2 regions of the Streptomyces sp. NBC_00005 genome follow, and region 1 is predicted to be linked to the other one. Evidence: riboswitches for the same ligand, from Rfam matches in the RefSeq annotation. Region 1 holds a riboswitch; the other holds the start of a gene.
The links. Region 1 has a riboswitch for S-adenosylmethionine ahead of OG303_RS35510 (aminotransferase class V-fold PLP-dependent enzyme). Riboswitches for the same ligand answer to the same signal wherever they lie in the genome.

Region 1 (3,402 bases):
AGACCGCGGGGACGCAGCGGCCGTCCTCCGTGCGGTACCGCCACTGCGCGCCATCGCGCACGAGCTCCTTCACGGCGGTCACGAAGCGCTCGACGTGCTCGTCGGGGGTGCCGGCGCCGAAGCTGACGCGGATCGCGTTGAGGGACTTCTCGCCGGGCGCGGCCTCGGGGGCGCCGCATTCGCCCTGAGTCTGCGGGTCGCTGCCCAGGAGGGTGCGCACCAGCGGATGGGCGCAGAAGAGACCGTCGCGGACGCCGATGCCGTACTCGGCGGAGAGCGCAGCGGCGAAGTGCGAGCTGTTCCAGCCCTCGACGACGAAGGAGATCACGCCGACGCGGGGCGCGTCGGCGCCGAAGAGGGAGAGGACCCGGACCTCGGGCACCTCGGCGAGGCCCGCACGGACGGTGTCGATCAGGTGCTGCTCACGGGCGACCAGGGTGTCGAAGCCGGCCTCGGTGAGGGCCTTGCAGGCCGAGGCGATGGAGTAGGCGCCGATGACGTTGGGCGACCCCGCCTCGTGCCGGGCGGCGGTGTCGTGCCACTCCACGTCCACTCCCCCGTCCTCGCGCCGCGTGACCTTGCGGCTGGCGCCGCCGCCCGCGAGGTACGGGTCGGCCGCCTGCAGCCAGTCGGCGCGGCCGGCCAGCACGCCGGAGCCGAAGGGCGCGTACAGCTTGTGCCCGGAGAAGGCGATCCAGTCGACGTCGAGGTCCTGTACGGAGACCGGGTGGTGCGGGGCGAGCTGGGCGGCGTCCAGGACGATGCGGGCGCCGTGGGCGTGGGCGGCGGCCGCCAGCTCGCGCACGGGCCACAGCTCGCCGGTGACGTTGGAGGCGCCGGTGACGCAGACCAGGGCCGGGCCGTACGGGTCGCGGTCGGCGAGGGCGCGCTCCAGGGTCTCGACGGCCGCCCGCGGGGTGCGCGGGGCGTTGAGATAGGTGACCCGGGCGTCCTTCCAGGGCAGCAGGCTGGCGTGGTGCTCGGTCTCGAAGACGAAGACCTGGCAGTCGGCGGGCAGGGCCTGGGCCAGAAGGTTGAGGGAGTCGGTCGTCGACCGGGTGAAGACCAGCTGGTCGTCGGCCCGGCAGTCCAGGAACTCGGCGACCGTCCTGCGGGCGTTCTCGAAGAGGTCGGTCGACAGCTGGGAGAGGTACCCGGCGCCGCGGTGGACACTGCCGTAGTACGGGGCGTAGGCCGCCACGTCGTCCCACACCCGCTGGAGGGCCGGGGCGCTGGCCGCATAGTCGAGCGCGGCGTAGGTGACCTCGCCGCCCGTCACGAGCGGGACGGTGACATCCCGTCCCAGAACGGGCAGCTGGGCACAAAGGGTCTGGGCGGCGGCAGCGGTGGAGACAGACATGGCGAACTCCTGTGAGAAGCAAGAAGAATCACCGCGCGAGCAGCTACGGCTCAAGCACGGAGAAAGTGAAAGGGGTGTGTGGAGGCGGGGCTCTACGCCCTATCGCATTCGCTTGCTCACAGAAGGCTCCCTCGATGACCAGGACCCCTGGCGTTTCTCGAGGGGTCCGCGCTTGCCGTAGACCTCGCTGCCTACGACCTGGTCTTCACCCGGGGCACCCCGCCACGGACGGAGGGTTGCCGGACAGTCGGCCGGGGCCTCATGACTGTCACTCATGACCTGAACAGGAACGTACGTGAAGTGATCGCGGTCCCGCAACTCCTGTCCGGATTACGGGACCGCGCTCCCCCGCTATGCGTTGCTCGCGGCCACCCAGCGCTCCAGCGCCCGCTTGGCCGCGCCCGAGTCGATCGACTCCGCCGCCTTGGCCATGCCGGCCCGGATCTGCTCGGCCAGCGTCCCGGGGCCCGGGTCGAGCGCCACGAGCGCCGCGGCCGAGTTCAGCACCACGGCGTCCCGTACGGGACCCGTCTCGCCGTCGAGGAGCCGGCGGGCGACCTCCGCGTTGAACGACGGGTCACCGCCCCGCAGCGCCTCCACCGGCACCAGCTCGATGCCGACGTCCCGCGGGTCGAAGCTCTCCTCGGTGACCTTGCCGTCGCGGACGACCCAGACGTGGGAGGTGGCGGTGGTCGTCAGCTCGTCGAGGCCGTCGTCGCCGCGGAAGACCAGGGAGGAGTTGCCCCGCTCGGCCAGGACGCCCGCGATCATCGGCGCGATCCGCGGGTCGGCGACGCCGACCGCCTGGGCCTTCACCTTTGCCGGGTTGGTCAGCGGACCGAGCGCGTTGAAGACCGTCCGGATGCCCAACTGGCCGCGGGCGGCGGCCACATGACGCAGCGCCGGGTGGAACTTCACCGCGAAGCAGAAGGTGATGCCCGCCTCCTCCGCGACCTCGGCCACCCGCCGGGGCGTGAGGTCGAGGTTGACGCCCAGCTTCTCCAGGACGTCCGAGGAGCCGGATGCCGACGAGGCCGCGCGGTTGCCGTGCTTGACGACCTTCGCGCCGGTGCCGGCCACCACGATCGACGACATCGTGGAGATGTTCACCGTCTTCGCGCCGTCGCCGCCCGTACCGACGATGTCGACCGTGCGGCCCGACACCTCGATCACGTTGGCGTGCTCGTACATCGCCCGGACCACGCCGGTGATCTCCTCGACGGTCTCGCCCTTGGCGCGCAGCGCCACCACGAAACCGGCGATCTGCGCGTCGGTGGCCTCGCCGCGCATGATCTGGTCCATCGCCCAGGCCGTCGCGTCGGCGCTCTGGTCACGGCCGTACAGCAGGGCGTTCAGTACCTCGGGCCAGGAACGGCCCGCCGCGGTGTCGCCTCCAGCGGGGGTCACAGCGCTCATAAGGCCGCTCCTGGGTGTCGTAGAAGGGGGAATTCCTCTAGGAAGTCCGACCCCCACCCTATCCAGCCGGAAGGCAAGGCGAAGGGCCCCGTCCGAACACCGGACGGGGCCCTTCTACCGTGGCTGTGGCGAGCCGCAGCGATCAGTGGTGGCCGTGGCCGCTCGTGATCTCCTTGTACTCCTCGACGGTCGGCTTCGGAATCTGGGACTCGTCGCCGTAGTACGCCTCGCTGAGCTTGGCGCGCAGCTTCTCGGAGCCCTTCACCTTGCGCTCGACGCCGTTCTCGTCGGTGGTCGCACCGATCTCGAGCGGCTTGTACTGCTCGTGCGCCGTGAGGGTGTGCAGCGCGTCCTGGCTGAGCGGCTCGTGGACCTCGATGAACTCACCGTGCGGCAGACGCTTGATGATGCCCGACTCGCGGCCGTGCAGCACCTTGTCCTTGTCGCGGCGCTGGAGGCCGAGGCAGATCCGCTTGGTGGCGATGAACACGAGCACCGGCACCAGGAAGAACGCACACCGCACGAACCAGGTGATCGCGTTGATCGACAGGTGGAAGTGCGTGGCCCAGATGTCGTTGCCACCACCGACCAGCAGGACGAAGTACCACGAGATCCAGGCGGTACCG
Region 2 (3,402 bases), 1.8 Mb from region 1:
GAAGACCGGCTCCAGCGGGGTCTGGTACAGCATGTGGTGGACGAACCAGAGCACCGAGTTCGCGATGCCGTTGTACGCGTCCTCGTGCACGTCGGCCGGGATGTCCAGCATCCGCACGCCGTCCTCGCCGACCCCGCGCCGGACCGCCTCCCGGTCGCCGTCGGACAGCGCCGAGCACACCCACAGGGCGCCCGCGTCCGGCCCGATCGCCGACAGGCCGGAGACCAGCCCGCCGCCGCCACGCTTGGCGGCCAGCGAGCCGTCCTCCCGCACTTCGTACGAAACCGGGCCGCGGTTGGACGCGACCAGCACCTGATGAGCAGCGTCGTGCGTGGAAGCCATAAGCCTCAACCTAGCCCGGCCCGGAAACGCTCAAACGTTTGGTTGCCCTCCGCGGGTGGTCCGTATACGGCACGTGAGCGCACGTAACGTGCCTCCCTCGGGCAACCGTCAGGCAACCTTGCGCGCCGCGTACTCGGCGATCTCCACCATCGGCGGCCGCTCCTCGGTGTCCACGGAGAAGGTGCGCGGTTCGAAGCCGTCCGCGCCCCGTTCGAACTGGGTCAGCGACGGCCGGATGAGATGCCCGCGGGCCAGCCTGAGCTGCGCCGTGCGGTAGATCGCGGCGGCCATGCGGCCCAGCGCCTGCCCGTCCTGGTGCCGGTGCTTGCGCACGCCGACGTCCACCTGGGCGAGCGCGTCGAGGCCCACCAGATGCAGGGCGTCGACCAGCATGCCCAGCTCGACGCCGTACCCGACCGGGAACGGCAGCTGTTCCAGCAGGCTGCGGCGGGCCGCGTACTCCCCGCCGAGCGGCTGCACGAAGCCGGCCAGCTGCGGCCAGTGCATGTTCAGCAGCGGGCGCGCCATCAGCTCGGTGACCCGGCCGCCCTGGCCCGCGGCGCCGCCGAGCGGGCGGTCGTACATGCCCTTGACCAGATCGATCCCGGGATCGGTGAGCAGCGGGCCCACGATGCCGGAGACGAAATCGGAGGAGAACTCCTTCAGGTCGGCGTCGATGAAGCAGACGATGTCCCCGCTGGCGACGAGGAGCGAGCGCCACAGCACCTCGCCCTTGCCGGGGACGGTCGCGATGCGGGGCAGGATGTCATCGCGGTGCACGACCCTGGCCCCGGCCGCCGCGGCGACCTCGGACGTGCGGTCGGTGGACCCCGAGTCGACGACGACGATCTCGTCGACGAGTGGGACCTGCTGCATGAGGTCGTGACGGATCACGGCGACTATGTCGCCGACCGTCTCCTCCTCGTTGAGAGCGGGCAGCACCACGCTGACCGACTGTCCCGTGCGCTGCTTGGCAGCCAGAATCTTGTGCAGCGGGCGATCGGTCACCGACCAGGAGTGGGTGCTCAGCCAGCGCTCGACTTCTTCCAGCACGTAGGCGGCTCCTCTGCGTTCTGTCAGCGAGAGTGTGATCTGCCGCCCGCTGCGGTGGCAGCCGATGAGCAGAGCCATCTCGCGGTTCGGACGACTATCTCAACTGTCCTGGCCTTCGGTTACAGTCTTGGACAACGCTGATGACCATCGCATGTCGGGGGTCGTCTCGTGTTCAACGAGTTAAACAACCGCATACCGCTCATCCAGAGGGGCAGAGGGATACGGCCCGATGAAGCCCCGGCAACCCTCCAGTCGGCTCTCGTAGATCAGTGTTGATCGTTCACGCGAGGCTCCCGGCTAGGGAAGGTGCCAAATCCGTCTCACGGCGAGATGCGTCGTGAGGAAGATGAGGAGAAAGGGCCTCGCCTCCATGGCTGCGCAGACTGTTGCAAGCACCACGAACACCGTCGATCTGGGTCCCGCCACGGCTCTCTCGTGCCGCGAGTGCGGTCACCGGGTACCCCTCGGTCCGGTCTTCGCCTGCGAGGAGTGTTTCGGCCCGCTCGAGATCGCGTACGAGTTCTCGGCCTACGACACCGAGGAGCTCCGCAAGCAGATCGAGGCGGGTCCCGCGAACATCTGGCGTTACGCGCCCCTGCTGCCCGTCCCGGCGGACGTGGCGGACAAGCCGAACATCAACCCGGGCTGGACCAAGCTCGTCAAGGCCGACAACCTGGCCCGCGAGCTCGGCGTCGAGGCCGGCAAGCTCTTCGTCAAGGACGACTCCGGCAACCCGACCCACTCCTTCAAGGACCGCGTCGTCGCCCAGGCCATCGAGGCCGCGCGTGCTTTCGGCTTCACCACCCTCTCCTGCTCCTCCACCGGCAACCTCGCCGGCGCGGTGGGTGCCGCCGCCGCCCGCGCCGGCTTCCGCTCGTGCGTGTTCATCCCGCACGACCTGGAGCAGGGCAAGGTCGTCATGGCCGCGGTCTACGGCGGCGAGCTCGTCGGCATCGAGGGCAACTACGACGACGTGAACCGTTTCTGCTCCGAGCTGATCGGCGACCCGGCCGGCGAGGGCTGGGGCTTCGTCAACGTCAACCTGCGGCCCTACTACGCGGAGGGCTCCAAGACCCTGGCGTACGAGATCTGCGAGCAGCTCGGCTGGCAGCTGCCGGACCAGCTGGTCGTGCCGATCGCCTCGGGCTCGCAGCTCACGAAGATCGACAAGGGTCTGCAGGAACTGATCAGGCTCGGGCTCGTCGAGGACAAGCCGTACAAGATCTTCGGCGCGCAGGCCGAGGGATGCAGCCCGGTTTCCGTCGCGTACAAGGCGGGGCACGACGTCGTACGGCCGCAGAAGCCGAACACCATCGCGAAGTCGCTGGCGATCGGTAACCCGGCGGACGGGCCGTATGTCCTCGACATCGCTCGCCGTACCGGCGGTGCGGTGGAGGACGTGAACGACGAGCAGGTCGTGGATGCGATTCGGCTGCTTGCCCGGACCGAGGGGATCTTCGCGGAGACCGCCGGCGGGGTGACCGTCGGCGTGACGAAGAAGCTGATCGAGAACGGTCTGCTGGACCCGACCCTGACCACGGTCGTGCTCAACACCGGTGATGGGCTGAAGACGTTGGACGCGGTGGCCGACACCGGGCTGACTGCGACCATTCGTCCCAACCTCGAGTCGTTCCGGGACGCTGGTCTCGGCTGAGTCGTAGTTCTTCTGCGGGCCGGTGGGGGCTGGTCGCGCCCACGCGGCGGCAGCCGCACATTCATTGCAGCCCCGCGCCCCTGATGGGGCGCTGTACCTGACCGGAGGTCTTGAACATGAGCGTTTCCGTCCGCATCCCCACCATCCTGCGCACCTACACCGGCGGGCAGGCCGAGGTCACCGCCGAAGGGGCGACACTGGCCGACGTCATCGCCGACCTGGAGAAGAACCACACCGGGATCGCGGCCCGCGTCCTCGACGACCAGGGCAAGCTGCGGCGGTTCGTCAACGTGTACGTGAACGACGACGACGTGCGGTTCGAGCAGGGGCTGGAGACGGCGACTCCGGACGGT

Region 2: linked by a shared signal. The riboswitch ahead of thrC (threonine synthase) and the one ahead of OG303_RS35510 (aminotransferase class V-fold PLP-dependent enzyme) in region 1 are both predicted to bind S-adenosylmethionine.

What each region holds. Positions count from the first base shown of each region.
Region 1 covers NZ_CP108316.1:7,745,663-7,749,064, reverse strand. Annotated here, with positions in the region: gene OG303_RS35510 (aminotransferase class V-fold PLP-dependent enzyme) at 1-1,360, opposite strand, end outside; SAM riboswitch class IV at 1,524-1,640, opposite strand; gene trpD (anthranilate phosphoribosyltransferase) at 1,712-2,776, opposite strand; gene OG303_RS35500 (cytochrome bc complex cytochrome b subunit) at 2,919-3,402, opposite strand, start outside.
Region 2 covers NZ_CP108316.1:5,964,773-5,968,174, forward strand. Annotated here, with positions in the region: gene OG303_RS27480 (trehalose-6-phosphate synthase) at 1-342, opposite strand, end outside; gene OG303_RS27485 (glucosyl-3-phosphoglycerate synthase) at 451-1,395, opposite strand; SAM riboswitch class I at 1,592-1,748, shown strand; gene thrC (threonine synthase) at 1,766-3,049, shown strand; gene OG303_RS27495 (ubiquitin-like small modifier protein 1) at 3,166-3,402, shown strand, end outside.